DNA from 4 places in the Xenorhabdus siamensis genome. Region 1 is predicted to be linked to each of the others. Evidence: predicted binding sites of a transcription regulator. Region 1 holds the regulator's gene; each other region holds the start of a gene.

Region 1 (8,457 bases):
AAGATCGTGCTGTGCTGCACATTGCTTTGCGTAACCGCAGTAATTCTCCAATTCACGTAGATGGGGAAGATGTTATGCCGCAGGTGAATGCGGTGCTGGAAAAAATGAAATCGTTCAGTGATCGTATCATTGGTGGAGAGTGGAAAGGCTATACCGGTAAAGCTATTACTGATGTAGTAAACATTGGTATTGGCGGCTCTGACCTCGGCCCATATATGGTAACTGAGGCATTGAAAGCCTATAAAAACCACCTCAATATGCATTTTGTTTCTAATGTGGATGGAACCCATATTGCGGAGACATTGAAATCTCTGGATCCAGAAACCACACTATTCCTGATTGCGTCCAAGACCTTTACCACACAGGAAACAATGACTAATGCTCATTCTGCCCGTCATTGGTTCCTGCAAAGTGCAGATGATGAAGCATATGTGGCTAAACACTTTGCCGCGCTTTCAACGAATGAGAAGGAGGTCAGCAAATTCGGCATTGATCCTCAAAACATGTTTGAATTTTGGGATTGGGTTGGTGGCCGTTATTCCCTCTGGTCTGCGATAGGCTTATCTATAGCCCTTTCCATTGGTTATGATAACTTCGAGCAGTTGCTGAGTGGTGCTCATGCTATGGATAAACACTTTGAGCAGACCGCGCCTGAACAAAATATTCCTGTTCTGTTAGCGCTGATTGGCATCTGGTATAACAATTTTTTTGGTGCAGAAACTGAAGCGATTCTGCCTTATGATCAATATATGCACCGTTTCGCTGCATACTTCCAGCAGGGAAATATGGAATCAAACGGTAAATATATTGACCGCAATGGTAATCCGGTAAATTATCAGACCGGGCCGATTATCTGGGGAGAGCCGGGTACAAATGGTCAGCATGCCTTCTACCAGCTTATCCATCAGGGTACGAAACTTATTCCATGTGATTTTATAGCACCTGCAATTAGTCATAATCCGGTTGCTGATCATCACAGCAAACTACTATCTAACTTTTTCGCACAAACTGAAGCACTGGCTTTTGGTAAAACTCAGGCGCAGGTAGAAGCTGAATTTGCTGCCGTCGGGAAGAGTGCACAGGAGGTGGCAAATGTTGTACCGTTTAAAGTGTTTGAAGGTAACCGCCCAACCAACTCAATTTTATTGCGTGAAATGACACCATTCAGTCTGGGTGCATTAATTGCCATGTATGAACATAAGATCTTTGTTCAGGGGGCAATTCTGAATATATTCTCATTCGATCAATGGGGAGTGGAATTGGGCAAACAATTGGCAAACCGTATTCTGCCTGAATTGCAGGGGGCAGAAGTTGTGAATAGCCATGACAGTTCTACAAATGGTCTCATTAACCGCTTTAAAAAGTGGCGTTAATCTGATTTTCTATTTTATTTAATCTTATCCCCCCAATAACACCATATATCGGGGGGATATTTTTTAAATTTCCATAATTTGCTATCAACTTTTTATTTTATTGGCCGGCAACATGCTATCCTCACATTCCACTCGTTGTGCTGTCGGAGAAATTGATGTTCTCCGCGATTGGAAAATGACATGGCAGATGACACAATATTAACTTCTACACCTATTCACTGGTTTTCGGCTGGTGAAGTCAATACTCCGGAAAATATTTTAGACTGGCTGATGGAAGTCGGTTCAATGACACATCGTTTTGAACAACATTGCCATCATGTAACAGTTGCACCATTTCGGGAATGTTTCATTACAACAGCAGATATTGGTGATGAAAGTGAGCATTTACCTGTAAGCGAAAAGTATTGGTTACGTGAAATTGTCTTATACGGAGATAATATTCCGTGGTTATTGGGGCGTACAGTAATCCCAGAGGAAACATTAACAGGGCCAGACAAAAAGCTGGTGGATGTTGGAACCGTTCCACTTGGGCGCTATCTGTTTAGTGGCAATAATCTGACACGAGATTATATTCAAATAGGTCAACAAGGACAGCGTTGGGCACGGCGCTCTTTGTTGCGTTTATCAAAGAAGCCTCTACTACTTACAGAAGTTTTTTTGCCGGCATCACCTGTATATAAAATAAATAATATGAAAAGGGAGAAATAGATTGGAGGTTAGTATGACGCGAAATAAATGGCGCGCCTATTGCCGTTTAATGCGTATCGATAAACCCATTGGCGTATTATTGTTATTATGGCCAACCTATTGGGCATTATGGATAGCAGCAAAAGGTATGCCGAACTTACATATCTTGCTGATTTTCACTCTGGGTGTCTTTTTCATGCGGGCGGCAGGATGTTGTATTAATGATTTCGCTGATAGGAAATTTGACGGGCATGTTGAACGGACAAAATTTCGTCCGCTCCCCAGTGGTGATATCAGCGAAAAAGAATGCAAAATCTTATTTGCCACTTGTGTTGATCTCTTTTGTGCTTGTATTGACACTGAATAAAATGACGATTGCTTTATCCTTTGTCGCGCTGGGATTGGCATGGATTTATCCTTTCGTTAAACGGATCAGCAACTTGCCACAAGTTGTGTTGGGTGCAGCTTATGGTTGGTCAATTCCTATGGCTTTCGCAGCAGTAAGTGAGTCCTTACCATTACAGTGTTGGTTATTATTTCTGGCGAACATAATCTGGTCTGTAATCTATGATACTCAGTATGCCATGGTGGATCGTGATGATGACCTGAAAATTGGTGTGAAATCAACAGCAGTACTGTTTGGTCGTTTTGATAAATTAATCATTGGTACTTTGCAATTCGTTATGCTGGTAATTCTCGTATCGGTTGGTTGCATAGTGAATTTAGGGGGAATGTATTACTGGACAGTATTATTGGCAGGAGCGCTCTTTATCTATCAACAAAAATTGATTTCTGACCGTCAGCGGGAGTCGTGTTTTCAGGCATTCATGAACAATAATTACGTTGGTTTTATTTTGTTCCTCGGTATTCTTTTCAGTTATGTTTTTTAAGAGAACGGGCGTTAGCACCGCCCGTTAATCTTCTCTTTTTCAGAACGATCAGCTTAAGAATAATTCTATTCAGAATGTCAAAGCGTTATTCCTGATTTTCATTTGCTGGTTTGTGGTCATTGTACTCAGGAGGCATGCTGACACTCTCAATGGTCAAACGGATCTCTGGAGACATTAATTCACTCAATACCTGATAAAGAGCATGGGCACTTATGGTGACCATGTTACCGTTATCGTGGATATAACCTTCTTCACGCAGCGTATTCACTGAGCAAGCGAAAACCGCTTTATCAAAGAATTCCGGCGCATTGATTCCATGTAACACGGATAAACGTTGCGCCAGCATCCGGCTCTCTTTCTCCAATGTACCTCGGCTGATATCGGGAGTTGCATTCAATAGAGAAAGCGTGATGGCATAGCGTTGTAATGTTTCCCGGATACCTGCTGCCAACAATTGTAATGGACGGATACGCGCAGGATTGAGTACCAGTATCTCCTGCTCTTTATTACAAACCAGGCATTGACGCGCCAGTTCATCAATCAATGTATTAACCACATCAGGCAACTCTTTCTTGCTATAGCGCATGAAAAGTTCTTGCTTAAGCAGAGGATAAATCAGTTGTACCTGCCTAAGCAGTTCACTGCGGCTGATACGGCGGTGATGCATCACAATGCTGGAAATCAAAGATGGCAGGATCAACAGATGTTGGATGTTGTTGCGATAATAGGTCATCAATACCGCATTTTCGCGAGGCAGGATAATAATATCCCCAAGACTGTCTTTTTCGACCTCAAACTTATTCATCCGTAAAGCATGATCCAACAGTTCTTCCGCTGTTTTATTCGGTACTGTGACATCATTTGCGTAAGAAGCATTGCGCAACAATTGCATATAGCAGTCTAATTGCTCAATCAACTGTTCACGAGTAAGTGCTCGCTGACGTGATGACAATAAAGCCGTGCTACATAGATTAATTGCATTTGCGGCTGCGGAGTTATTGATATTAACCATAATATTGCCAGCCAGCTTACTAACAGTTGGTGTCAACCATGCCGGGCGCTGCGCTTCTATTGGATCGATAGAATCACGCCATTCCGGAACATGCTGATTCAGATATTGTACTAATGGGATTGGTTCGCCGAAGTTCACATACCCTTGCCCCAGATTACGTAGTTTACGTAACCCGCGAACCATCTGGAAAAATCCTTCTTTTTCTTTAGTTGCGCCCCGTAACTCTTTGGCATAAGTCGCAACCTCCATCACATGTTCATAACCGATATAGATTGGCACAACGGTGATAGGGCGTGATTCTCCGCGCAGCATTGCTTGTAATGTCATCGAAAGTGTGCCGGTTTTCGGATCAAGCAGGCGGCCTGTCCTGGAACGACCTCCTTCGACAAAATATTCAACAGAATAACCACGAGAAAACAGTTCTCCCAGATATTCGCGGAAAATTGTCGAATAGAGTTTGTTGCCTTTAAAAGTGCGGCGGATAAAGAACGCACCAAGGCGGCGGAATATTGGCCCTGCTGGCCAGAAATTCAGGTTAATACCGGCTGCAATATGTGGTGGAACCAGCCCCTGATGATAAAGCACGTAAGAAAGCAGCAGATAATCCATATGGCTGCGATGACATGGAACATAGACCAGCTCATGACCATCTTGAGCCAATTGGCGGGTCCGTTCGGCATTATGGACATTGATGCCCTGATAGAGGCGATTCCACGTCCAGCTCAAAACACGGTCTGTTATGCGTACAGTTTCATAGGAGAAATCCGCTGCAATCTCTTCCAGCATATTGATAGCATTCTGTTTTGCTTTCTCTGGCGAAATTTTCTTGCTACGGGCTTCATCGGCAATGGCTTTTTCAATGGCTTTGGATGCCAGTAACTTTCTGAACAGATCCTGTCGGGCAGGTAAACGTGGCCCGACTGCTGCCAGACGTTGACGGGAATAGTGGATCCGTGCAACACGGGCAAGTTTATTGGCAATAATCGTATCCGTACCATGATCATTAGCTATACTGCGCAATGAAACAGGCGTGGAGAAACGTACGAAACTATCCCGACCGAGCCACAGGATTGCAAAAAACTTCTGGATCCCATTGAGAAGTCGCAACTGTGGTGCTGTATTTGTTTCTTGCCCTTCACGTCCTGGGGAACGTCCAAACATCACGGAAACGGGCACCATCTGAATATCCAGATTAGGATTATTGCGATGTAAGTCCAGATAAGAATGAAAAATCTTTACAGACTCATGCTTAGGCGCATAACAGCGGAACACACGTGGGCCGTCATCAATAAAAACACAACTTGGGAGCTGTGCATCATCAATATCCAAAGGGGTTAAAGGATCTGGTAGATCTTGAGCCAGACATTGTTGACGCAAGGTCAATAAGTCGGCTTTTGAATGATACGGGAGCACATACAAAATAGGCCGGGTCGTATCAAGACTCAATTCTTGAATGGGAGCCGTTGGAATAAGCTTACTTTTTACTAAAAGTTTTATCGGAAAATTCAATAACTTGTAATATATTTTACGCCAAGCTGACATAACTGCTTTAAGCCTCTTATTAGCAATGCGTCGCAAGCATACCAGAAACAGATTTTGAGATCTGTGGAAATAAGATAATAATAAGAACTAAAAGTTATATTATCTTAAAACTATTATGATTATTGAAGAAAATTTTTATGGCGAATCAATCAACAGGCTTGAGCCGTATTATTAAAGCAGTGAGGTATTCAGCAAAAGGTATTAAAGCCGCGTGGCAGAATGAGGCTGCATTTCGACAAGAGGTAATTTTAGCTGTCTTAGCGATTATTGTGGTGTTTTCCTTTGATTTTGGCCTGCTTGAGAGACTTTTTCTCATTAGCTCTGTCATATTGGTGGTTATTGTTGAAGTGCTAAATAGTGCAATTGAGGCCGTGGTTGATCGAATCGGCAGTGAATATCACGAATTGTCAGGGCGGGCAAAAGATATGGGCTCTGCCGCAGTATTTTTAGCTGTTATTTTGGCACTATCCATTTGGATAACAATCATTGGGTCGCATTTTATACGCTAAGGTGATTTATTTTTCATCAAAATTCGTTATTTAGTCGCTTTTACATTCTGATAGGTTCCCAATTCAATTTTAGCTGTATATACTCACAGTCAGACTGTATAAACAAACAGGGGGCGAAATGAAAGCATTAACTGCCAGGCAGCAACAGGTTTATGACTTGGTGCGTGACCATATTTCTCAAACGGGTATGCCACCGACACGTGCTGAGATTGCAGCACGCCTTGGTTTTCGTTCACCTAACGCAGCAGAAGAGCATTTAAAGGCACTGGCGCGTAAAGGGGTGATAGAAATTGTCGCTGGTGCTTCCAGAGGTATCCGTTTGCTGCTTGAAGAGGAAGATGAAGGTACGGGATTACCACTAATCGGTCGTGTTGCTGCTGGTGAACCACTATTGGCTCAGGAACACATCGAAAGCCATTACAAAGTGGATCCGGAATTATTTAAACCAAATGCTGATTTTCTATTGCGTGTTCGTGGTATGTCAATGAAAGATATCGGTATTATGGATGGTGATTTGCTTGCTGTGCATAAAACGCAGGATGTTCATAACGGGCAAGTTATCGTGGCTCGGATTGAAGATGAAGTCACAGTAAAACGCTTTAAACAAACAGGAAACAGAATTGAACTGATTGCTGAGAATCCTGAATTTGAGCCTATCGTTGTGGATTTACGAGAACAGAATTTTACCATTGAAGGATTGGCAGTTGGCGTTATTCGTAACGGGGATTGGTTCTGATTGTAAAAGCGGATAATTACACTTTGCCATTTTGGGCGGTCATTTTTCATTATCCCAGCGAATAAAACGTTTATCTGGGAACTTGGAAATTAATAAACTTATCAGTGATGACCGCCTAATAAAACGGACTTTAAAACTTATTCCGTACAGGAATTCATTTCATGGCAGGAAGAGCACAAGCCGTGAACTTCTATTACACTATGCCGCAGATGAAATCCTGCATCTTGTGCTAAATTTTGTATAGCTGATTCAATATCTTTAGCATCTCGTTCGGTAACAGAACCACAGTTATCGCAAAGAAACATAGCTGATGTATGACAAGGTTGTTCAAAATGATGACAAATCACATAGCTATTCGTAGATTCTATTTTGTGGACAAAACCCTGTTCCAGTAAAAACTCCAACCCTCGATAGACCGTTGGCGGTTTTGCCTGTGGCTCAGCTTCACGGAGCAGATCCAGCAAATCATAGGCACTTATTGCACCTGGTTGTGCTGAAATTAAACGCAGAATTTCAAGGCGTTGAGGTGTCAAACGAACCCCTCGCGACAGGCAGATTGCCTCAGCCCGTGTCAGTAACTTTTTTTGGTTGATAGTTTTCATTACATCCTTCACACTCAGCATATGCCAATGGTTGTAATGTTATCATGTTTTTTCAATTCATAGCTGAAATCTACTTAATGGCCATGGCCCTATCATTCTTTTTGATTATCAATTAATAAATTAGTTTTCTTGGCTTTTGGGGTAGAGACTATGATTGTTAAATTGAGTTATTTACCAAATAGCTAAGCCAGCAATAACAACACCAATTTTCTATAGAGCTATTGAAATAGACCTTTAATTATGACTTTTTAAATATGATAAATAAAAATATTTCATTATCGTATTTTAATAAAAAATAAGTACTGTTTGTTATTGTTTTAATTAACCTCAGTGCTGCTTAAGCAGCGCTAAGGTTATTTATGCAATAGATCTCCAACCGTTAAATCTTCGGTATCATTCTGTGTGGGCCATCAGATTTGACACCAACGGTGCAGCGATAACGAATAGTACCATCTGCTTGAGGGCGTTTTTCTATGGTATAGTAGGCCATTATTTACCTCTCAGTCACCAGTACACCATTTGGTGTGGTGTACTGGATGGTGTACCAATAATCTCAAAATAGCCTAAAATGCACGAAAATATACAGACACAAAAATGTAGTGAATTCACTGAAATACAAAATGGAGGCGGGAAATTCAAACCTTCCCGCTTTTCCGTAGCACCGATGTTAGATTGGACTGACCGTCATTGCCGTTATTTCCATCGCCTGCTAAGTAAAGAAGCGCTGCTTTACACAGAAATGGTTACCACAGGCGCAATTATTCATGGCAAAGGGGACTATCTGGCTTATAACGAGCAAGAGCATCCATTGGCATTGCAATTGGGGGGCAGTGAACCGCAGGCATTGGCGCACAGTGCTAAGATCGCACAAGAGCGTGGTTACGATGAAATTAATTTGAATGTCGGTTGTCCGTCTGATCGTGTACAGAATGGTCGTTTTGGTGCCTGCCTGATGGGAGAAGCTACGCTGGTAGCCGATTGTGTCAAGGCGATGCAGGACGTGGTAGATATTCCTGTCACAGTTAAAACCCGTATCGGTATTGATGAGCAGGATAGCTACGAGTTTTTGTGTGATTTTATTGATACTGTCATGAAAAACAGTGAGT
Region 2 (8,457 bases), on a different contig from region 1:
CTGCAAATGGATTTTTAGGAATAAAAGAGAGGATTAATTGCGGTACACTCAGATCTGATACTCGATTAATATAGTTTGCTTCAATCGCCGACAGACGCGCAGTTTCTTGCGTTCCTTGGATTAATCCAGCAGAGGTCAAGCCAAACATATTGGCGATAACAATAGCAATTAAAGCGGAAATGGCGGTAGTGAGCAGTAGAGTACCGATAGTCAGTAAGCTGATTTTGCCTAAAGAAGACGCCTTATGCAGACGTGCAACTGCACTCAGTATGGAGGCAAAAACCAACGGCATAATGACCATCTGTAACAATTGTACGTAACCATTACCGACAATGTTGAACCATTTAATTGATTCTTTCACAATAGGATTGTGTGCACCATAAATCACATTTAATGCCAATCCGAAAAAAACGCCTACAATCAGGGCCATAAGCACTTTCTTGGATAGGCTCCATTGATCTGAACTCGTTTTAGCTAATACTACGAGCAGTGCTGCGAAAATCAGCACATTAATAATGAGTGGTAAATTCATCCCCAGTCTCCAATATTCTGACTAATATGATTTTTTTGTATGGGATATGCTTACTTCAGGTTATAACAAGAAGTTGCACCATATATTCTATTAACTATGCATGGTATCAATATAAGAATTAGCTTTCTTATAATTAAAAAGAATATAATATAATTGTTTATCACTATCTAGTACAATTAGTTATAAGTTCTTATGTAATCTATTTGTACCTTGTTTAGGTTTCGTAACAATATGCAGGGATTTACGGATGATATATGAGTTTTCTGATGTTATATAATTAATATATTTCAGTCCATTACATCACAATAGGAGTCCATAACTAACAAAATAGCGACACCGAAGATGAAAATGACGAGTAAAAATCAAAAATAAATACTTATGTTTTAAGTTAACCCCATTGAAAATATGGGGTTATGGTTTCATCAAAAATAAACTCAGTTACTTATATAGATTTTGTAATTTATCGATATTTAACTTATCAAGCAGTAGCTTATCGAATGGTAGTTTGTCTAAATAGTGCATAAACGATAAGTCGATGTATTGTGGAATGAAAATAGCAATCACTACAATCAAAACGGCTATAAATCGTTCCACTTTTTTGCGTTCTTTTCCCCTTAATATAGGTATTCGGAAACGCATTTTTAGTGGCCATAAGAGAGGAATGCCTGCTGGCGTAAGCATATCTGCAACTAAATGGCTGATATAGCCTACAATCATGGCATGGAAAAAGTCAGTTGGTATCGGCCAGTTAGCAGGCATTTTGGTCTGAAAGAGAATAATGCCAGCAACGAGTGCCAATAGGCTATGTGTAAATCCACGATGCCCACAAAGTCGTGCAATGGGAATGGAAATAAAACGGAATAACCTGCCTAACGTTGAATGTGGATGATCAATATCAGGTAATAAAGAAGCCAAAAGTACACCAGGAAGCATATGCAACCAATCTCCCTGTGCTATTTCTGGAGTAATTTCTAGCTGATGAGCCAATACAAGGCTGGCAACCGAAAAGAGAAGATGCCCTTCTGCTGTCATAATTATTTATACTAAATTGTTTGTTATATTGATATCTATTGCTGTTTATGTATACAGTGCGCGCTAGTATAGAGGGTTTTGTATAAGTTGAATAGGGGGTAAACAAGAAAAATCTTTTATTTATTAACATATCACACTAATATTTAAATGATTTTTGTCTAGAATAGCTATCTATGCTTCTGGAGATTCGTTCACTGACTGTCGCGTTATGATTTGAAATCTATTGGGTATATGCTCATGAGGAGTATTAATGACGTATCAACAAGCAAGATATGTTGCTATTGCGAAGCGGCTGTTGGGTTGGATTATTTTTGTCCCCGCTTTTTTGTCAACTTTAGTTTCAGTGGTTAACCTGATATGGCAACATGAGGTTAAAGGTGAGGGTATTAATGCAGTATTGAATGATTTTTTGAGAATGATGGCTGAAATGATCAAATTCAATACACCATTTTTGGATTTTTTTTGGAAGCATTCTCCAACTCCAGACTATATGGCGATGATCACAGGGGCAAATGTCAGTTTTTTGATTATCTATTTTCTGATGTTTGTTGGCTTGGCAATGAGTGCATCTGGTTTGAGGATATACCGCCAATTCAAATTCATTAAGGAACAAATTGAAGACCATATGATCTTTGAGAAAGCTAAAGAGAGCGGTGTAACTAAAGAACAGTTGGAATCTAAAATCAAATTTCCACGCCATTCATTATTCAGCCAAATATTCATTCTTTATATATCACCCATTATTATCGGCGCAATCGCCTATTTTTTAACGAAATTATTAGGTTGGTAATATATAAGATAGCTGCGAGAGTAGTTAACTCCGCAGCTTACTGATATATCCAAGAACAGAACGGAGAACTGCTTAAAATAGCACTCTGATATCGGGTAGACATAATACTCGTAAAGTGAGAATAATAAAATTTAACTGATGTGATTAATTTCTATTATTTATTTGATTGCTTTATTTTTATTTGCATTTTTATAAAAATTAAATAATAACTAAATAAAATCTAGTTAATAACTTTAACCATTGGATTAGATTTGAAAAAAGAAATTTTCCTTTATTCTGTAGATAGTCAGAATGATTATTCAGATAATATATTATCGATTATGGTTTGTGCAGCAATAAAATTATCGCCACCAAAAAGGTTACAGCGATTCAGTAAATAATAGAGTTGATAAAGTGGTTGTCGTTCAATAAAGTCTGACGGTAATGGCCAAACACTTTGATAACCGTCAAGAACTTGCAGAGGCAATTCAGGATAAAAAGGGAGCATAGCAAGGTCGCATTCACGATCTCCCCAATAACATGCAGGATCAAATGCTACGGCGCAATTGTTGTTTAATGATGCACAATTTGTTGGCCATAAATCGCCATGTAATAAAGATGGTTCAGGTTGATGAGAATGCAGTTTATCACTGATTTTTTGGACAATAGAATCGATATTCCCGAATACCATTCCCTTGTCTGTTGCGAGTTGCAATTGCCAGCCAATACGCTTTTCTGCGTAAAATTGATTCCAGCGTTTTTGCCACCCATTAGGCTGTATTGTAGTACCAAGCATATTGTCAAAATCAAAACCGAATTTCGGTTGTTCATTCCATTGATGCAGCTTAGCAAGTTGTTGGCCGAAGCAATACGCGTTGTGAGCATCAAATGGTTTTATAGGAAGGTATTCCAGTATAAGAAAACTATGACTACGATCATGCCCAACACCGTAAACTTCAGGTATGCGCGTTGTTTTACTACGAGCTAACAATTCCAACTGTTCTGCCTCTGTTTTAAAAACAGTCAACATTTCTTTTGTGTTAGATTTAACAAAGATATGTTGTTCACCATACTCAATGAACCACGAGCGGTGAATGTCACCTCCTGATAATTCCGTTTGATTGCGGATTTCTGCCTCACCAAAATGTTCACTTAATAGACGGCTAACAGTTTGCCACATGACTCACCTCATTAAGTTGACAATTACTATGCTCATATTACATACAGAACCAACAATTGAACAGATTAAAAAGGAATTTAAATGCAATTGACAGGGCTATATTTAAACCAGATATAGCCCTTTAATTTGATTTTATTGAAGACTCATAATGATGGAGAGAATATGTCTTTGGTCAACTTTCTATGCATTTTCTTTCTAGCTAACTTTATTTGGTCATAAATAACGGCAAATGTGAAGAAAATAGCTTGAATGATAACAATGCATGGTCCTGTTTCACCATCGATATGGAAACTGATTATTGTACCTAAAACACTTGATAAAACAGATGCTATTATGGCAACAATCAACATTCGATCAAAACTCCGGCAGAGAATAAAAGCAATAATGCCGGGGGAAATCAGCATAGCAATGACCAGAATAATACCGACAGCCTGTAATGAAGCGACAATGGTTAGAGCTAAAAGGGACAACAAGCCATAGTGGAGCAGTTTTACTGGCAGGCCAACCACTTTTGCTTGATTGGGGTCGAAGCAATAGAGCATAAAGTCTTTGCGTTTCAGCAGTACAACTGCCAGCGTGAATCCTGCAATGCAGAATGTCTGAATCAATTCACTTTCGGTAATTCCGAGTATACTGCCAAACAGAATATGAGTCAGATGTTGTTCCGTATCTATACGGGTAAAAAGTACTAAACCAAATGCAAACATACCAGAAAATACAACACCCATTACGGTATCTTCTTTGATCCTACTGTGCTCTTTCAGATATCCGGTGGCGAATGCACAGAATATTCCTGACAGGAAAGCACCGATCGCAAGTGGTATACCTGCGACAAATGCCAGAACGATACCCGGCAAAACAGCGTGAGAGATAGCATCTCCCATCAATGACCAGCCTTTTAATACTAAATAACATGATAGTACTGCGCAGACCGTTCCCACAACAATAGCCGCCAAAATAGCGCGTTGCATGAAATCATGCAAAAAGGGTTCCGTGATGAGTTCAATTAGTGTACTCATGGGTGTCCTCCTTGAGTTAATGCTTGAGATTCTTTTCTGGCTCGTCTGCGAGAAGCTAACATGCCATGCTTAGGTGCAAAAAAGAAAGCCAACAAGAAAATCAGAGTTTGTATTGTGACAATCACACCACCGGTTGCACCATTGAGAAAATAGCTTATGTAAGCGCCTACACAACTTGTTAGTGAGCCAATAGCAACCGAAATGATGAGTAGGTGTTTAAAACGATCTGTCAGCAAATAGGCCGTTGCTCCGGGCGTGACTACCATAGCAATAACCAGAATGGCTCCTACTGTTTGTAAGGCAGCAACAGTACAGGCACTTAATAAGGTAAAGAAAATAATTTTCAGGCGTAGTGGTGATAAACCGATAGATCGGGCATGGACTTCATCAAAGAAAACGACCAGCAGATCTTTCCAGAGCAGCATCAGGATCACGAAGGATACAGCAATAATAATTTCTACTTGTAAAACATCTTCATCAGCAATACCCAGAATATTGCCGAGAATAATCGTTTGCACATTGACAGAAGTCGGGTTTAAAGAAACGATTAATAACCCAGCGGCAAAAAAAGTGGAAAAGATAAAACCGATCACTGCATCTTCACGTAATCGTGTGATGTGACGGACCAGTGTCATTGATAATGCAGCAAGCATCCCGGTAAAAAAAGCACCTCCGGCATAAGGTAAACCAAGAGCATATGCACCGGCAACACCGGGTACAACAGAATGGGAGAGAGCATCCCCCATCAACGACCAACCTTTCAACATTAAATAGGCTGATAAAAAAGCACAGACAGCACCGACAATAGCACTTACCCACATGGCTTTAACCATGTAGTTATAATCAAATGGTTGTAACAATAATTCCATCATGGCTGGCTGTCCTTCTGTTTTTGGTTTTGTCGTGGGGGGACATGATGGTTATGACCATAAAATACGGCGGCACGTTCGTCATCGGTAATGACAGTGAGGGAGCGTGGATCATCATCATCATGGAGTTCGGACCCAGAAAGATTGACATGGCGTAAGACACCGTCAAATGTCATTTCCAGATTCTTCTGAGTGAATGTTGTTTCAGTTGGACCGCTGGCCAGAACCGTTCGATTAATCAAAATAACGTGGTCGCAAAATTCGGGAACACTCCCGAGGTTATGTGTTGATACTAAGATTAAGTGTCCTTCATCACGTAAATCACGGAGTAAATCGATAATAGCGTTTTCTGTCTTAACATCTACTCCGGTAAAAGGTTCATCTAGTAGCAGAACCTTTCCTTCCTGAGCTAATGCTCGTGCCAGAAATGCCCGTTTTTTCTGCCCGCCGGAAAGCTCACCAATTTGGCGGTCGCGTAGTTCAATCAGCCCGACACGCTCAAGTGAGTTGTTCACGATTTGATGGTCGATTTTACTGGGTCTGCGTAGGAACCCCATTTTTCCATAGCGTCCCATCATCACAACATCAGAAACTAAAACCGGAAAATTCCAGTCAACATCTTCGGTTTGTGGAACGTATGCGATGATATTTTGTTTTAATGCTGTTTTAATGGATTGGGCATTGAGAGTCACTTTTCCTTGAGAAGGTGTCACTAATCCCATAATGGTTTTAAACAATGTGGATTTTCCACTACCGTTCATACCGACTAAAGCACAAATTGTGCCGCCTTTAATATCAAAACAGGCATCGTAGATTGCAGTGTGCCCATTGTTGTAAGTAACAGTAGCGTTATTAACCAATAAATGTGGATGTTCAAATAGTGACGATGTGTTTCTCATTGATTAAATCCTTTTGCTATGGTGTCTACTGTTGTATTCAGTAGGTCAATATAAGTCGGCACTGGGCCTTTTGATGTAGAAAGAGAGTCAACGTAAAGCACTCCGCCGTAATGAGCACCGGTCTCTTTACTGACTTGTTTTGCTGGCTTATCTGAAACAGTACTTTCACTGAATATAACGGGAATATTATGTTTCATCATAGTATCAATGACACGGCGAACCTGCTGTGGCGTGCCCTGAGCTTCAGCATTAATCGGCCATAAATAGACTTCTTTGAAACCATAATCTTGAGTGAGATAGCTAAAAGCGCCTTCACTGGTTACTAACCAACGCTCATTTTCGGGAATGCGAGAAAGGCGCTTTCTGAGTGGTGCATCCAGTTTGGCTATCTTATCGGCATAGATTTTTGCATTGCGATTGTAAGTATCTGCATTCGCTGGATCATGTTCGACTAAGGCCTTGCGAATATTTTCAATATAAATTAACGCATTATTCGGAGACATCCAGGCATGTGGATTGGGATTTTGATTGTAAGGTCCTTCACGGATTGGAAGCGGTGTAATGCCTTCGGTAATGACGGCAACAGGAATATCCTGCATATTTTCGAAAAAGCGTTCAAACCAACGTTCAAGATTCAGACCATTCCAGAGGATGAGATCTGCCCGCTTTGCTTTGATAATATCTTTTGGGGTGGGTTGATAATCGTGAATTTCTGCTCCGGGTTTTGTGATTGATTCTACAATCGCTGCATCTCCTGCGACATTTTGGGCCATATCTTGGATAATGGTAAATGTAGTAACGACCCTGAATTTTTTATCAGCATGTGCCTGTTGGCTGAATAGAAGGATTGAGAAGAGAGCAACGATTATACTGAGTATTGGGAGTACAGAGAGCGAATGTTTTTTGTTCATTAGTGTAATCCTTATTTTTTATGCCTGTAATTGTTGATAATGATTATCAGTATCATCTTTGTAAAGTCAAGGTGATGCTGCCATATGAATGATAATTTTGCAGACTTTCCTGAATTTTCTTCCTATTTTGGGAATTACTATGCGAACAAAAAAACAGCACATTGTCTAGTGTTTTGAAGTTTATTGAATATAACTACTTCAATTTATTTTGATGAGATAAATAAAAATATTTTTATTTTTTTTATAAAATTATATATGCTTTATGAGGTTAATTTTAGTTCAGGGGAATTTTCGTGAGATTAAATTTCATTCATGTTTATATTTTTCTGGCAATATTGTTAACGGGGTGTGCTAGTCAGGAATCCCATCAAGTAAAGAATCATAGTCCATCGCCTAAAGGAATATTCAGTGGTAATAATGTTGCTTTGGGTTCTGGTAAATTGACAAGTCGAACCAGAACAACGCCATTTGATGAGTTTATTGAGCAAGCCGCAAAGCGGTATGGTGTGGATGAAACTTTGATCAAGGCAATTATCCAGGTGGAATCCGGTTTCCGTCCAGAAGTTATCAGTAGATCTAATGCGGTTGGATTGATGCAGATTAAGGCCTCTACAGCAGGACGGGATGCCTATCGATTGAAAGGAAAATCGGGGCAACCGACGATGCGAGAGTTGAAAGATCCTGAAACTAACATTGATCTTGGCACTGCTTATATCAGTATTTTGAAAAAGCAGCATTTGGAAGGAATTATCCATCCTGAAACTTTATATTATGCGACGATAGTCGCTTATGTTAATGGTGCAGGGGCCTTATTGCGGACTTTTGATTCCAATCGTACTTTGGCGATTAATAAAATTAACCGAATGACGCCGAATGAATTTTATCAATATGTTCAGAACAATCATCCCGCACCGCAAGCACCTCGTTATTTATGGAAAGTGAAGAATGCTTATCGTGCCTTAGAGTAGTGTGATTTTTGGCATGTTTTGAGTATTTATTGTATTGATGAGATTGACAGAAGATTAGATCATTATATGAGGCCATTCATTTCCGAGTGGAGAGTTGAAATAGGAAAAACCATATTACAGTTACCCCTAAGCTATCTGCTATGCAGGTGGTTTTTTACATAGGTATAGCTTCATGTAAGTAGAATGAAGGCTGTCAATAAAAATAACATGAAAGAGGAAAATCTGAATAGTATGTTCATACTATAGTTATCTGATTAAACTATGATGGTGAATGTATG
Region 3 (8,457 bases), on a different contig from region 1:
AGTTTGAAGGTATCAAGAGAATCGGACAGACGTTTGTGAAACGCCTGCAATGTTGATTCAAGATGCTTAAGATCAGCTTCTTTTTTGATACTCATTGGTTGCCACTCACCATGTTTATCAAATAGGCCTATCCGATAGTTATAAACAAACCCTTTTTCCTGTAATTCCAATTCTAACCACCATCCCCAAAACTCCCGTTTTTCTGGTGCTGCTTTTGCACTCACACAAACAGCCAGACAATCAAAAAAGAAGTAATCATTTTGGCATTTTAGTTCGCGTAAGTAGGGCCCTAATGCAGAAAAACTCTTTAACAACTTATTTCTGGAATAACTTGCGGGTACAGTCATACAAAGGTCTCCTTTATAAACAGAAGCACATTTGTATCAAATGATTAAAAAATTTCAACTATTAAATTTAAGTTTAGTCAACTTTATCTTTCAACCATACACTTGATTCGTGTAATGCCCTACTGAAACCACTGTAGACAGGGGTTGACGGAATTGCCAATAAAGATCCATCCATTGATGATCTAGCAATAAGTTTTGAGTCTTCTCTTGGACTGAAAATATCCTCTTTCCAATATACTGAAAACATTGGCACAGAACAGCGGCGCCCCAGTAATCCTTGATTTTTCAAGGAATAACAGCTCAGTTCTAAACGCAGAGCAGCTTCATCAACATGGTAAACGCCCAGGCGATTGGCAAGTACATCTTTGTACATTGACGGAATTTTCTGCTGCAACTTTTCATCATGCAGAAGTTCATGAACAACCGGACTGACCACTGCCACTCCCTTAATAAGATGAGGCTCCAGATATGCAAGACGAACAGCAATATTGGCACCAAAACGAAAACCAAAAATGCCCACTCTTGTATGGTCAATCCACGGAACAGTTTTTAATTGTTGCAATACTTGTTGATGAAGAGCGCAAGTATCCTGTGTCAATGTAAACTTGGCTGAATAGCCTATAGAGGGCATATCTACCGTCAGCATTGCAAAACCTAGCGGTGAGAAATGTTCCCGAAACAATCGCCAACAATCACTTTGCAGACTATCAAGACTGGCACAAACAAGTATTGTCGGACATGGCCCCTGAATATCTGGAGGAATATGCAGTAAACCGGTAACGGTTTTACCTTCTTCTACCTGAAATTTCAGTTTTTTCAACTGATAATCAGAAAAATGTGCTGCATTTTCATAAGCTTTATTAGCCAGAGCAACAGCCTGATTTGCCAATTCGTCACCACGCAGATGGGGATACGCAGCAACGCTGTATAACATTGAGGCTTTTAACCAACACTCACTGGCTTCAGATCCCTGTTCAACATGCTGTGCTTTCTGCTGCCAGAACATGGCCTGTTGTGACCATTCAAAGGCCCAATTCCCTTTACGATAGCCAACCACTGTGTCCAATAAATGGTCATGACTGCGTTCAGCATTTGTCACCGCAATCCTGCTGAGAACATCTTGAATTTCCAGCGGATTGATCCCCCTCCAGATCCAAGCGAGCCAGTTAATCATGCGATACCAACGTTCCTGGCGCTCTCCACTGAGTACTTTATTACTGGCATTAGTCACTTGTGGACAAACGTATTTTACCAATGTAGAAGTTTCCCGCTGTTTAACCTGAGGTTTAAACAGCGATTCTGAAAGATTATGTTTAGTCATGGCAAAAGAAATTTATTACTGCTTATCACAAAAATATCCAATAGATTTCGAGTCGCATTGCAGTAGCAATAGAAAAATCCCCAGACGCATAGGTAACTATATGACTGGGGTAGCTATAAAGAATCGTGCAGCCAATTAAAGAGCAACTTGCAAGATGAGAGGTATAGTATAATTATTATTCACAGATAGGTGGGATAAACGCTACGCCCATATCCCACGGCTGTTCAATCCATGTGTTTTGAGGAATATCAACTACATAATCATCCACTAACGGACGGCCAGCAGGTTTGGCAAAAATCGTCACGAAGTGCGCTTTTGGATACATCTCACGGATTGCCTGAGCAGTGCCTCCGGTATCAACCAAATCATCAACGATGATAAAGCCTTCTCCATCCCCTTCGGCTTTTTTCAACACCTTTAACTCACGCTGATTATCATGATCATAACTGGAAATACAAACTGTATCCACATGACGGATCCCCAGTTCACGAGCCAATAAAGCTCCAGGTACAAGCCCGCCACGACTGACAGCAATAATACCTTTCCATTGCTCTGCGGGAAGTAAACGTTGTGCCAGTTTACGGGCATGTATTTGCAACATATCCCACGTTACGACATATTTTTCGCTCATAAAATTTGATCCTGGAAACTAAGAAAATCTCAGAAAAGAGTTGTTTGTTGCGGAATAAAGGTTGCGCGAGATTATAGTGAGTTAGGCGAGCAAAAACCAGCAAAAACAAGGAACATCCTGATTGCGCATTATTCACAAGAAAATGGTATTCTCAGGCAAGAGCATAGACACTGGGGCAGCTCAAGATGATAAAAGCCCCCGATATGTCAAACATTATATACTTCCCATTTCATCAAGATGCAGTTACAGGAGATCTGACGTGTCCGAATTATCAACACTATCCCCTCAGCCATTATGGGATATTTTTGCTAAAATTTGCTCCATTCCACACCCATCCTATCATGAAGAAGAACTGGCCTCTCACATCATTGAATGGGCTAAAAACAGAAATTTCCATGTTGAACGCGATAAAGTCGGTAATATCCTGATCAGAAAACCGGCCACAAAAGGCATGGAAAACCGCAAAGCAGTCGTGCTTCAAGCTCATCTTGATATGGTTCCTCAAAAAAACAATGATACACAACACGATTTTACGAAAGATCCCATCCGTCCTTACATTGATGGTGATTGGATAACGGCTGAAGGTACAACATTAGGGGCAGATAATGGTATTGGTGTGGCTTCCGCCTTGGCAGTGCTGGCAGATGAATCTGTCAAACACGGCCCGCTGGAAGTTTTACTGACCATGACTGAAGAAGCAGGTATGGATGGTGCATTCGGCCTTCAACCCGGCTGGTTGCAAGCTGATATTCTGATAAATACTGATTCAGAAGAAGAAGGCGAAATCTATATGGGTTGTGCAGGTGGTATTGATTTTGTCTCAACGATAACACTCTCCCGCGAGTCTCTGCCAGCAAACTATCAAACTCTGCAACTAACGCTGAAAGGCTTGAAAGGTGGTCATTCCGGTGGTGATATCCACTTAGGATTAGGTAACGCTAACAAATTACTGGCTCGTTTTCTCGCTACACATACAGAAGAACTTGGCCTGAAATTGATTCATTTTCAGGGAGGAACACTGCGTAATGCTATTCCTCGTGAAAGCTCTACTATCATTGCCGTGCCAGCAGAGCAGCGCCAAAAGCTACATCAATTAAAAGATGATTATTTGGAAACATTGAAAAATGAATATGCGGTTGCTGACACAAATTTGACTCTCTTATTGGACGAAATTGAAACTTCATCACCAGCATTGACAGCAGACTGCCAGTCTCGTTTTATCTCTATGTTAAACACCATGCCTAACGGTGTTATCCGTATGAGCGATGTCGCTAAAGGTGTTGTAGAAACATCCCTGAATGTAGGCGTTGTTAATATGGAAGCAGACAGAGTGGAAATTATCTGTCTGATCCGTTCATTAATTGAAAGTGGTAAAGCCTATGTTGCCGGGATGCTGAATTCTCTGGCAAAACTGGCCGGCGCAGAAACAACAGCAAGTGGTGATTATCCTGGCTGGCAGCCGGATGCCAATTCTCCGGTTATGCATTTAGTCCGCGAAACTTATCACCAATTGTTCGACAACATGCCGAATATTATGGTGATCCACGCAGGTTTGGAATGTGGGTTGTTTAAAAAACCGTATCCAGATATGGATATGGTCTCCATTGGCCCAACCATTCGTGGCGCACATTCACCTGATGAAAGGGTTCACATTAAGAGTGTTGGTCAATATTGGCAATTGTTGACTGCCATTCTGAAATCAATTCCGGTGAAAGAGTAATGTCGGCATCCCCCCTGCTCACAAGCAGGGGGAATATTCTTTCTTACACGCTTTCCCTATAACAAGCGGTATTACCATTCCAACAATAACTGTCGTTCCAGTTGTGGATTCTGTAATGTCACGTGCAGACCAACTAACCGGACGCCCCGGCCTTCTCTGCGAATTTCCCAAGCCTGTCTGGCGATCCGAAGCAGATCCTGTTTATCTAATAGAGGATGAACATGTTCCTGTGTCGTCAGTTGAAAATCATCAAATTTTAATTTAATGCCCTGACGAGCAATACGGAGATCAGGCTTAACCTTTCCCAACCGCTTTTCCAGTTCAGGGTAAAGTTGTTCAATCAATTCGGCACAATCACGCCAATCATGAATATCCTGCGCCAGTGTTTTTTCGACACCAACAGATTTACGTAAGCGCTCAGGCTTGATTAAGCGCTCATCAATACCATGACAACGCTGCCAAAGTGCTAAGCCAAATTTCCCTAATTTTTTTATTAACTCTAACTTGTCATAGCGTTGCACATCCACACAGGTTTCCAAGCCCAGACCTGATAATCGATTAGCCGTTACTTTTCCCACACCGGGAATTTTGTGTAATGGTAAAGATTTCACAAACTCTTCAACTTGTTCAGGAGCAATCACATACTGACCATTGGGTTTATTGATATCTGATGCAATTTTGGCCAGAAATTTAACGGGTGCAACACCTGCCGAAGCAGTTAATTGCAACTCCTCAAAAATGACCTGACGAATCTCTTTAGCAATTAGCGTCGCGGAACCATAACAATATTGGCAATCCGTTACATCCAGATAAGCCTCATCCAGAGAAAGCGGTTCAATCAATTCGGTATAACGAGAAAAAATCTGGCGGATACGTTGAGAAACTTCTTTATAGAACGCCATTCGTCCTGAAATCACTTTCAATTGAGGACAAAGTTTCAAAGCCATTGAGGTAGACATAGCGCTGTGTATGCCGAAACGGCGGGCAGGATAATTCGCTGTACTGATAACACCTCGCCTGTCAGCACTACCACCAACAGCAATAGGAATATCGCGAAGTGATGGGTTATCCCGCATTTCAATAGCAGCAAAAAAGCAGTCCATATCAATATGAATAATCTTGCGCATCTTATCTCTCCACGACAAATAACTGTATATATATACAGTTAAAAATCATAACGCGCTACTTTTTTTAACCATTTTTATCACATGCATTTCTATCGATTTTGAAAAAGATAAGGTTTTGCGGGTCAAAAAACGTGAGCAATCACTTCTGTGCCGGGATCGATGAGAAGAAATGCACGATAAAGTGATAGGGACGTCTATTGAGCGTGAAAACTACGTTTAATGAGTAATCTAACCATTTACATAACCTGAAAATCAAGCATCAGAAAGTCACCTGGGATAATGACTATATGCTGAAAGTTCTTACTATGGGATTTTCAGCAGTATAAATTAGACCCGTTTGCCCTGGTTCGAATCATGACCGACGTGAAACATTAACGGTGGCTGGAGATCATATTTTTATCAAATGTCTGTCACAATTGCTTAGTTCAGATTAAATTATTATTGAGTAGTTTAATTTAAAATATTTATTCTTTCTTATGCGAATTATTATAAGCAATCCAACTCTAACCATAATTTCAATCGCATGACACTTAATAATGAACTCCATAAGCATTTTTTTATTACTAATACCAATGACTTCGAACGCTCTTTTTAAGTGAGTCTGTACGGTACTGTTTTCTATAGATAATAACCTTGCAATATCTTTGATAGACGTATTTAACGTAGAAAGGGCAAGGCACTCTATTTGCCGATAAGACAATTGATGTCCTAATATTTGATTGATTAAATTATATACCTCAATATTTTTTATATCAAAAACTGGAGAATATGATGAACTTGTCAATTGTAAAATAATATTTTTTATATCAGTCTTTGTGTGATAATGGATAATTTTCTCATCATTGAAAACAATTTTTGTTGTTCCACGATAATTAACCTTTTTTCCGGTTGCAGAAATTGAATAAAACTCACCAAGATGTTCTCCTTCAATTTCCCAATCAATAATAATATCTCTATTGTGAGCGCTGATATTATTTTCTCTGTATACTAAATAAGGAAAAGCCCTGTACCAAATTTTCAATAGTGTTATAAAAGAATCAATGCCAACTGAAGTTCCGGTAGGACTTTCAATAATTGTATCATTATCCATCATTTTTATTGATTTATCTGTGGGATTTTTTAGAACCCAAACTTCATGCATAAAATACTTGGCATTAGATATATTTTTTTCTCTTTGTTTAGTAGTCATAAAGTTATACCTTGCGGATTCGACAAACTAATAAGTGCTATTTTTCAAAAGAGCGGTTAGTTGCTATAACAAGCATCTTTTCTACCACAGGGAAATACACTATGTCCTATACACAACTGACTGAAACAGAAAGATACCATTTCCCCAGTTTAAAAAAAGCAGGTTGTTCACATCTTTTCATTTCCGCGTCATTCAATCGAAATTCACACCTGCCATCAGTCGGGAGATGAAGAGAAATCAGAATAAATCAGGCAATATTTTCCAAAGAGAACTGATTTTAATGAATTAACTGATCAAAAAATAAATTTTATTGTAAACCGCTTAAATGATTACTCCATAAAAACACAGCACGCTAAAACACCGAATGAATTATTAAGGAAATATAAGCACGTTTACTACCAGATTAACAATGTTGTACTTATTATGTAATCTCACCAAATCTAAATATAATTAAAGTAATTTTGGTACTGTATTACACAATGCAGTACCATTTAGTTATTATCACTATTTGATCTATTAATTTAGATAATTTTATCTTCACCCATTTTTAATTTTTCAAAAAAATAGAGTAGAAGGGCACAAGAAAACGCAGATAAAACACTATAGTCAAACACACTTTTTAATAAGCCGGTTGTTGCCATTGCGATAGCAAAAATTAATAGCAGGATTGCACTTATCAATGCACTTTCTTTGATTTTAAAACCTACCATTAAGCATATTGGTAAAATGATTTCCAGAAGAGTAACTCCCCAGCCCAAAATAGGGATCATAAAATCAGGTGCCCAAGGGTTTAAACGTTTAACAACGTCAAGAAATACAGTGAAGTTACCCCATGTAATTTGCTCTTCACCATATCCACCATGAAAACCCAGTCTGTCAGCAACTGCGACTAGAAATGCAATAGAAAGTGAGTAACGTGCGATTAACATTGCATATCTTAATTGATTTCCACTTAACATAGGATTTCCTTTAGTCGTGAAACTATCATGTCTTATGAAAATAATATTCATAGAATATATTGTTTAACACATCAACTAAGTTGCAAATAATGGAAATTTACTACCCATTATCTCCAATGCTTACTGCCATTCTATTCAAGGCATTCATGACTGATATAGCAGCAGTCAGATCAACAATTTCTTTTTCTGAAAAAACCTCTTCTAAACGTTCTCTGATAGGGTCAAGATTTTTTTTCCTAATGCTTGTTGTTAGCGCTTCACACCATTCTAATGCCAATATTTCTTTCGGACTATAGATATTGGAATTAAACCAGCCTGGTAACTTATCGAACTTTTCCTCTTTTATACCTAGCTTACGCCCCATTTCTGCATGGAGCCTACAACAGTAGGCACAACCATTAATTTGTGAGGTTCGCATTTCAACTAAAAGAATAAGCGAGTGATCTAATTCAGTTTTCTGTATTTCATCATAACTTTTATACAGTGGGTTTATTATCTTAGGGGATATTTTTGCGTAATTCATTATAACCTCTGTTTACTATTTTATAAAATGAAAATATAAAATACATTCTCTTTATATATTATTGTAACAGATTTATAGAAAGATCATCTTGTGAAATTCTACCACTTCTCAAAAGTAAAGAGATAGAAAATTGTAAAAAATCATTTGAAATTAATGAATCAACATTTTCAAACCAAGATTGAGAGTTTTTTGCTGCTATATGTAAATTTAATGATTCATTTTGCCGGCACTGTTGGTAATGTGCAAGGTTGGTTAGATCTAATCTATTGCATGACCTTAGATTTTCCGCTAGTGCAATTGCATCTCCTATTGCTAACTTTGTTCCTGAGCCGATAGAAAAATGTGTAGAATGAGCAACATTTCCTAGCAAAACTTTTTTATCGTAATACCAAATTTTGCTTACGGGAGAAACAAAACGACGCCAATAGATTTTTTTTCTAAATATATCATTGAATTTTAATGGATGGCCATGTAAATGTCGGTAAAAAGTTTTTTCCAAAAAATTTATTGTTTGCTTTTTATCCATATATAAAAATCCTGTTTTTATCCAAGTTTCATGTGAACATTCAACAATAAACGTAGAACAATTTTTCTCAAACTTGAAACAATGCGCCCAAAACCAACCTGTTTCTGTTTGTTC
Region 4 (8,457 bases), on a different contig from region 1:
AACAATATGATAAAAAATCATTTCTTGATGATATACCATTTAAAGTACAAGATGATTTTATTGATTGCCTATAAAAGGAAAATTAATTTTAGTTAGTGCAGCAGAGCCTGTACTTCTGATTGGTAATTTTTCTTTTATACATCTTATCATTCTTATTTTCAGTATTTTCATTTTTACAATCAGTTCTATACCCAATGGATTTCAAGTTGCGTCGCAGCGGCAAGGGAACGCATCTTATAGGCCAGGATAAAACATAAATTATTGTTGATAAAAAAGCGCCTGATATGGCGCTTTTTATTAAAGATACAAGGTATTAGCCAATATATTCCAGTCCTTTCATATAAGGACGCAATACTTCTGGAACTTCAATACGGCCATCTGCCTGCTGATAGTTTTCCATTACAGCAACCAGTGTACGCCCTACAGCCAAGCCAGAGCCATTCAGTGTATGCACTAACTGGGGTTTTTTATCATCTTTACTGCGGAAACGGGCCTGCATACGACGAGCCTGAAAATCCCACATATTAGAACAAGATGAAATTTCACGATAAGTATTCTGTGCAGGTAACCAGACTTCCAAATCGTAGGTTTTTCTTGCACTCGCGCCCATATCTCCGGTACACAGCAACATTTTACGGTAAGGTAATTCCAGTAACTGCAATACTTTTTCTGCATGCGCTGTCAGCTCTTCCAACGCTTCCATGGATTTTTCAGGATGAGCAATTTGAACCAGCTCAATTTTATCAAACTGGTGCATACGGATCAGGCCACGAGTATCGCGACCGTAAGAACCCGCTTCTGAGCGGAAGCAAGGGGTGTGTGCTGTCATTCTCAGAGGAAGATCACTCTCATCCAGAATTTCACCACGCACTAAGTTAGTCACAGGGACTTCCGCAGTTGGAATAAGTGCATAGTTACTGCCTGAATCTTCTGCCAGGGCCTTAGTGTGAAACAAATCTTCACCAAATTTAGGCAACTGGCCTGTACCGTATAGCGTGTCATGGTTAACCAGATAAGGCACATAAGTTTCCAGATAGCCATGTTGTTCAGTATGCAGATCCAGCATAAACTGCGCCAATGCACGATGCAGGCGGGCAATTTGCCCTTTCATCACGACAAAACGCGCACCTGTTAATTTCACTGCGGCAGCAAAATCAAGGCCATCAGTTAACTCACCCAACGATACATGATCTTTCACTTCAAAATCATACTGACGTGGTTCACCCCAACGGCTGATTTCCACATTATCACCATCATCTTTTCCGTCAGGAGAAGAATCATCAGGAATATTCGGCATGCCTAATGCGAGATCACGGATCTCAGCCTGCAATACTTCTAATTCAGCTTTTGCTGAATCTAGCTTTTCTCCCAATTGATTTACTTCCTGGCGCAATGGTTCAATATCTTCACCACGGGCTTTAGCTGCACCAATAGCCTTCGATCGGGAATTACGTTCTGCTTGCAGGGTTTCAGTTTCAACTTGTAAAACTTTACGGCGCTCTTCTTGTTTACGCACCGTCTCCACATCAAGGGTATAACCCCTGCGAGCCAGTTTTTCGGCGACTGCGTCTAGCTCGTTACGCAGCATATTTGGATCGAGCATGCTATTCCTGTGCTTGTTGTTGTTAAGAAACTTGTTGTTAAGAAACCAGTTGTTAAGAAAATAGTATTGAGAAAAAAGTTACTAAAACAGTAGCAAAATCAGTTTTGATTAACCAATCTGATATAAATTCTTTGCCATATGAACCTTACCGTATCAATGACATTAACGATAGCGTTTTGTTGAGCTACTTTGGTCCTGCTCCATCAACCAGTTTAATTTCTCACCAATTTTACTTTCCAGCCCTCTGTTGGTCGGGTGGTAATAACGAGTATGTTGCATCTCAGGTGGAAAATAAACTTCTCCCGCCGCATACGCATTGGGCTCATCGTGGGCATAACGATATTCTTCACCAAAACCCATTTCTTTCATCAACTTGGTTGGAGCATTACGCAGATGAGCAGGAACGTCATAATCCGACTTTTCTTGTGCATCTGCCATCGCTGCTTTAAATGCTGTGTAAACAGCATTACTTTTGGGAGCACAGGCAAGATAAACAATTGCCTGTGCAATTGCACGTTCTCCCTCTGCTGCACCAACACGGGTAAAACAATCCCATGCAGCAATTGCTATCTGCATTCCACGCGGATCAGCATTGCCTACATCTTCAGACGCTATTGCCAGTAAGCGGCGGGCAACATAAAGTGGATCTCCACCCGCGGTAATAATTCTGGCATACCAGTAAAGTGCAGCATCCGGTGAAGAACCACGGATTGATTTATGCAAAGCAGAGATTAAGTCGTAGTACCTATCCCCTTGATTATCGAATCGCGCACTCCGCTCTCCGCTAACCTCTTTCAGTAACTCTGGGGTCAGGATACGTTGCCCTTGTACATTGACTTCCGCCATATCCGACATCATTTCCAGCAAGTTCAGTGAACGACGCGCATCCCCTGCGACCAACTCAGCGACCATCTGACGAGTATTGTCCGGCAACACGATATTTTGCCCACCAAGGCCATGTTCTTTATCATTTATGGCCTGAATAAGCACTTGTTCTATTTCTGCTGGCGAAAGAGATTTCAATAAATAGACTCGCGCTCGTGATAACAGTGCTGAATTTAGCTCAAAAGAGGGGTTTTCAGTCGTGGCACCAATGAATGTGATGGTGCCATCTTCAATGTGCGGCAGAAAGGCATCTTGCTGGCTTTTGTTAAATCGGTGAACTTCATCGACAAACAAAATTGTTCTGCGCCCTGCATTGCGGTTCTGTCGTGCTTTCTCTATAGATTCACGTATCTCTTTGATACCGGATGTCACGGCAGAAATACGTTCAATATCCGCTTGCGCATAATAGCCGATAATTTCAGCCAGCGTCGTTTTCCCCGTGCCCGGCGGCCCCCACAAAATCATGGAGTGAAGATGACCTGCACGGATCGCCCTTGGCAAAGGTTTTCCCTTCGCCAATAGATGTTGCTGTCCAATATAACGATCCAGCGTAACTGGCCGCATTCTTGCAGCCAGTGGCTGAAACTCATTCTGTGAAAAATCGAGTGAAAGATTGTTCACTTAAACCTCACTGGCGCTGATCATCCAGCGTAACACCTTCTGGTAAAGTGAATTTGAATTTTGACGCATCTACGCTGGTATTCTGCTGCCCTTTCAACTGATATGCGCTTTTCTGACCGTCTTGTTCAACTGCCGTGAATTTTTGAATAGTACCATCAGGTGTCACTGTGATTGAAAAATGTTTCAGATTTCCATTGGCATTATTAGGCGTCAACTCAAAATTATTACCATTTTGTGTCACTCTGTATTGTTTCCAATCCGCAGGATCATTACGAGCAATCAACATAAATGGTGTATTGCCCGTAGCATCTTTCAGCCAATTAGCTGTTACTTGCTCAACAAAAGGATTGTAGAACCACAATGTTTTGCCATCAGAAATCAAAGTACTTTCATCAGGTGATGTCATATGCCAATTAAACAAATTGGGACGTTTAACCCAGAGTTGCCCTTCACCCTTTTGGATCGTTGAACCGTCACTGCTGGTAACAGTCTGGGTAAAGTTAGCGTGAAAACTATTTACCTGACTCAATCGTCCCTGTAAACTTTGTGCAGCATCAGCCCATGCAGAACTCACGCTCATTCCCATCATCAGACAACCAATCAACATCAGTTTTTTCATGTGTGAATACCTTCAATTCATATATTATCGGCATCACAATAACCGATGCCGAATCTAAAATGATGCTCAGTGTTCATGTGGCGGAGGTGCTAAAACCTCACGATTGCCATTATGACCAGGCGCACTGACAATTTGCTGAGCTTCCATCTGTTCTACAATTCGAGCTGCCCGGTTATAACCAATGCGGAATTGACGTTGTACCCCTGAGATAGATACTCGGCGTTTTTCAATCACAAATTCAACTGCCTGATCAAACAAAGGATCCAGCTCTTCATCACTATCTAATCCCAATCCTCCTTCGCCATCTTCCCCCCCTTTAATAATATTATCAATGTATTGAGGGCGACCACGCGCTTTCCAGTCATTAACAACTTCATGGACTTCCTGATCACGCACAAAAGCACCGTGGACACGTACAGGAATCGAAGAGTTTGGTGCCAAATAAAGCATATCCCCCATACCAAGCAATGATTCCGCTCCTCCCTGATCAAGAATGGTACGGGAATCAATTTTACTGGAAACAGTGAATGCAATTCGCGTAGGAATATTGGCCTTAATCAATCCCGTAATAATATCAACAGAAGGACGCTGTGTAGCCAGTACCAAGTGGATCCCCGCAGCCCGTGCTTTCTGTGCCAAACGCGCGATTAACTCTTCCACTTTTTTCCCGACTGTCATCATTAAATCGGCAAACTCATCGACCATAACAACAATATAAGGCTCTTTTTTCAGTACAGGATGTTCCACATCCATACTGTCACCTGGCTTCCAGAAGGGATCCGGGATCGGTCGGCCCATATTTTCAGCCTGTTTGATCTTATCGTTATAACCCGCGATATTGCGAACGCCTAAAGCTGACATCAATTTATAACGGCGTTCCATTTCATTGACACACCAACGCAGTGCATTGGCTGCGTCTTTCATATCAGTGACCACTTCTGTCAACAAATGCGGAATGCCTTCATAAACAGATAACTCAAGCATCTTCGGGTCGATCATGATAAAACGAACATCTTCTGGTTTCGCTTTATACAAGATGCTGAGGATCATGGCATTAACGCCGACTGATTTTCCCGAACCTGTCGTCCCTGCCACTAACAAATGAGGCATTTTCCCTAAATCAGCAACAACAGGCTGACCAGCGATATCTTTTCCCAAAACGATAGTTAATGGTGACGGGTTATTACGGAATTTTTCACAATCCAGCACTTCCCGCAAATAAACGGTCTGGCGTTTTCTATTCGGTAATTCCAAACCCACATAAGGTTTTCCTGGGATCACTTCAACAATACGAACTGCGACAGCCGAAAGTGAACGAGCAAGATCACGAGATAAATTAGAGATACGGGAAGCTTTAACCCCAGGCGCTAAATCCAATTCAAAACGCGTGATTACAGGACCTGGAGAGAACCCAACAACATCCGCTTTGACACGATAATCATTCAGACGAGCTTCAATTAAACGCGAAGTTTGTTCCAGCGCAAACATATCAATCGGTTCTTCTTCTGCTGGAGGTTCTGCCAGAAGATCTAAAGAAGGCATCGGTGTAGTCGGCTTAGGCAATGGCTGATCATTACGTACCAAAAATGGATGAAACAGACTCGGTTGCTGCGGTTGCTGCGGTTGCTGCGGTTGCTGCGGTTGCTGCGGTTGCTGCGGTTGCTGCGGTTGCTGCGCAAAATTATGCGTAGTTTCCAACTGATGAGAATTTTTTAAAATAGAAGAATCTGTTGAAACCGGAACAATATTTTTTTCTTGTTCTGGCTGAATAGCCTCCTGCGGTAGTATAGATCCAGAAGGCGTAAATAATGGTTCTGCTGGCTCAGGAATTTCTACGCTATTATTTGGTGAAAAGTAATCAAAAATAGGCTGTTCAGACTGCTGGGCAAGCTGGCTTTGATAACGTTGACGTTGCTGCTGTTCAAATTCTTTCCGCAACGTTTCTTCCTGCTCTGCTTGTTCATCAATACTGATTGGTGCTTTATCATCACGGTTCTCAACAGATTGTTCTGCTGTTGTTTTTCCATGTATTGGTTGGTTATCATGTGTTGGTTGGTTATAAATAGAGGTGAAATTTCCAGTTTTTACTTGTTCTGCCTCTTTTTCCAAATCATAACCATAACGCTCACGTTGTTGCGCAATAAATTGCTCACGCAACATATTTTGCTGCTGCTCATCCATTCTCTGTTCTTCAGCTTCAGCATTGAGTTCAACCTGTCTTTCTTTCCGCTGCAAATGCTCAGACAAACGTTGAGAAGGGACTTTAATACCATACAATTCACGGCGAGTCGGTATTCGTACCGGATTCGGCCTTGGCATTTCAGGGCCTATTCCCTGTTTCATCTGAGGATTTTTCACAACAGCAATAGAGCTAGTTACCGAATCCCGCAAATCAGTACTATCTTTTGAAGGCGGTGACATTGACATAGCACTCTGTGTTGCTATGTCATTCCCCGGCTGGTGCTCATCAGGCAGCTCAAATGTATACCGGGTAGGCTCTTGCCCCTGACTATTTTCAGTTTGTTCTAATCCAGTAATCTGTTCAGATCCAACCTGCCCTAATTCCGTTTGTACTGATACTGCTTCTGGAACTATGGATATTTGTGGCTTAATCAGGTGAGATGTATTGTTTTGTTCCAGAGTAGATTGCATCTGTTCAGGTGAAATACTTTCAGACTTAGGAGAAACTATTCCAGGTGAAATTGTTTCCTCTGACTTTTCCATAACTGGCTGTTCTGAAATGGTATTCACCAACTCTGTTACTGTCGGAACTGTCAGCAACACATCATCTTCATCATCAGCAATGGCGTTTTGAATAACATGAGTTGCCCTAACAGGAGCTACTTTAGACTCCCCTTGTTTAGAATGGCTTGTATCATTAGAAGTCTCTGGAAAAACTTCTTTTTCCAACTCATCATTATAATCAGTTTGTGTGCGACCACGATTAACCACAAAACTGAGCGAATCCAGAGTGTATTCCCCGATTTTTTCTGCAATGGTAAGCCAGGACCAGCCCGTAAATAATGTGAACCCGATAGCCCATGTTCCAAGCAAGGCCAAAGTTGCACCAAGGATGTTAAACCACGGCAAGATCGCGTTACTGAACAGACTACCGATAACACCACCTGAAGCAAAATCATCGAAATCATCAATATTGAGTGCAGCCAAACCACATGAAGTCAAAATAAGAGTTAAGGCACCAATAACGCGTAATGCCAGTGTGAAGAAATCCACATACTCTTGCCTATCTTTCTGACGGAAAGCATTCCAACAACCCGAAAGCATTAAGGGTGGGACTGCATAGGCAAGAATACCAAATGCTGAGAATAGTATGTCTGACAACCAGGCACCAATGCTGCCACCTAAATTATGAACAGGTTCATGCCAGGCAGTTTGTGACCAGCTAGGATCGGAAGGGTGAAAACTGATAAGTGCTACCATTAAATATACGGCACATATAGCAATAACCAACAGAACGGCTTCCAGAAGCCGACGGCCATTGCTGACTCTTTTTAATCTAACACGTTTGTCTTCTGTATATTCCTGGTTCAAGAAAGGCTCTCCAGGTTTTCCTGTTGATTAAACGGAACAACGCTGAGGTTAGCTCAGCGTTGAAACTGTATGCATAAACAGGAGTGTACCTAAATTTTTCCTGTTTTGCATCTATACACTGTACATTGTAGACAAAAGCTTAACGAGTCTTAATTACCAAACGGTTACTCTGTTTCACTTCTTCCATGACTACATAAGTACGAGTATCGTTAACGCCCGGAAGACGCAATAAGGTCTCACCTAGTAATTTACGGTACGCAGACATGTCTGGCACACGTGTTTTCAGTAAGTAGTCAAAATCCCCTGAAACCAAATGGCACTCTTGAATTTCCTCCAGTTTTTGTACGGCAGTATTGAACTGCTCAAAAACATCTGCTGCTCCACGGTTTAGGGTAATTTCAACGAACACCAGCAATGATGCATCCAAATAATGGGGATTCAGCAAGGCAGTATAACCAGAAATAAAGCCTTGACGCTCTAAACGACGTACGCGTTCTAAACAAGGCGTAGGTGATAATCCTACCCGTTTGGATAATTCCACATTAGAAATACGGCCGTCTTTCTGCAATTCGTTAAGGATATTACGGTCTATGCGATCAAGATCTTTTCCTGGACGCTTCTTATTATCTATCATCTTATTGCTCTCTCTTTATATTCCTACACCCATAACATTTTCCCTATCTCTTTTAAGCAGTTGAGCTGGAAAAGATGTCTTCAAAGGCTAAAGCTCAATCTGTAACCAAGGTTTGGGGCCTGCACGTAATCTTCCAGAATACAATTTCCCAGAACTCGATTAACCAAAACACGACTTACTAGAGCACTGTCTTCCAGAATGTTATCTCCCAAAACACATGTCTCTCAGAAAGCAGCTTATCGGCAATTTTTAATATTCTATGAGAAAATTATCTACGCCAAATTGTCTGTTCTATAGAAACAATTGATTAGCGAGGCAGATAATTATCTCTTACATAGATGTTTTCGCAAATGCATAGCCGATTGTCAAAGTAAATGAACAAAAATCAGAACAACCTACCAAACAAATTTTCGGTAAATCGTTTCAATAGCTCGTTTCATGCCTAAAACGAATAAATGATGTTCAATTCAAAAAGTTAAGCACTCACTTCTTACATTCCTATTACATCACAGTTACTATCTATCGGTAAAATCGTTAATAACA

What was found. Region 1 encodes LexA, which represses DNA repair genes until DNA is damaged. Its sites were predicted from a motif close to TNCTGTATGTACATACAGNA; they were not measured.
Region 2: a site for LexA is predicted at 1,604-1,623, ahead of AAC852_RS06595 (metal-dependent hydrolase). Genes of this name have one in related genera too.
Region 3: a site for LexA is predicted at 5,167-5,186, ahead of dinB (DNA polymerase IV). Genes of this name have one in related genera too.
Region 4: a site for LexA is predicted at 7,344-7,363, ahead of AAC852_RS17410 (DNA translocase FtsK 4TM domain-containing protein). Genes of this name have one in related genera too.

Annotation. Positions count from the first base shown of each region.
Region 1 covers NZ_JBBMXE010000012.1:161,439-169,895, reverse strand. Annotated here, with positions in the region: gene pgi (glucose-6-phosphate isomerase) at 1-1,373, shown strand, start outside; gene ubiC (chorismate lyase) at 1,554-2,081, shown strand; partial or broken gene ubiA (4-hydroxybenzoate octaprenyltransferase) at 2,095-2,950, shown strand; gene plsB (glycerol-3-phosphate 1-O-acyltransferase PlsB) at 3,036-5,504, opposite strand; gene AAC852_RS12915 (diacylglycerol kinase) at 5,642-6,013, shown strand; gene lexA (transcriptional repressor LexA) at 6,132-6,749, shown strand; gene zur (zinc uptake transcriptional repressor Zur) at 6,887-7,351, opposite strand; gene dusA (tRNA dihydrouridine(20/20a) synthase DusA) at 7,920-8,457, shown strand, end outside.
Region 2 covers NZ_JBBMXE010000006.1:107,552-116,008, reverse strand. Annotated here, with positions in the region: gene AAC852_RS06600 (L-cystine transporter) at 1-532, opposite strand, end outside; gene AAC852_RS06595 (metal-dependent hydrolase) at 971-1,564, opposite strand; gene AAC852_RS06590 (YniB family protein) at 1,815-2,354, shown strand; gene AAC852_RS06585 (fructosamine kinase family protein) at 2,650-3,513, opposite strand; gene AAC852_RS06580 (metal ABC transporter permease) at 3,657-4,532, opposite strand; gene AAC852_RS06575 (metal ABC transporter permease) at 4,529-5,404, opposite strand; gene AAC852_RS06570 (manganese/iron ABC transporter ATP-binding protein) at 5,401-6,300, opposite strand; gene AAC852_RS06565 (metal ABC transporter substrate-binding protein) at 6,297-7,211, opposite strand; gene AAC852_RS06560 (transglycosylase SLT domain-containing protein) at 7,505-8,179, shown strand; gene AAC852_RS06555 (hypothetical protein) at 8,455-8,457, shown strand, end outside.
Region 3 covers NZ_JBBMXE010000010.1:55,129-63,585, reverse strand. Annotated here, with positions in the region: gene crl (sigma factor-binding protein Crl) at 1-347, opposite strand, end outside; gene frsA (esterase FrsA) at 421-1,668, opposite strand; gene gpt (xanthine phosphoribosyltransferase) at 1,844-2,299, opposite strand; gene pepD (beta-Ala-His dipeptidase) at 2,559-4,019, shown strand; gene dinB (DNA polymerase IV) at 4,091-5,146, opposite strand; gene AAC852_RS10645 (ester cyclase) at 5,577-6,335, opposite strand; partial or broken gene AAC852_RS10640 (hypothetical protein) at 6,582-6,764, shown strand; gene AAC852_RS10635 (MauE/DoxX family redox-associated membrane protein) at 6,857-7,294, opposite strand; gene AAC852_RS10630 (carboxymuconolactone decarboxylase family protein) at 7,395-7,817, opposite strand; gene AAC852_RS10625 (FAD-dependent monooxygenase) at 7,876-8,457, opposite strand, start outside.
Region 4 covers NZ_JBBMXE010000017.1:184,813-193,269, forward strand. Annotated here, with positions in the region: gene serS (serine--tRNA ligase) at 314-1,603, opposite strand; gene AAC852_RS17400 (replication-associated recombination protein A) at 1,766-3,109, opposite strand; gene lolA (outer membrane lipoprotein periplasmic chaperone LolA) at 3,117-3,728, opposite strand; gene AAC852_RS17410 (DNA translocase FtsK 4TM domain-containing protein) at 3,795-7,280, opposite strand; gene lrp (leucine-responsive transcriptional regulator Lrp) at 7,420-7,914, opposite strand.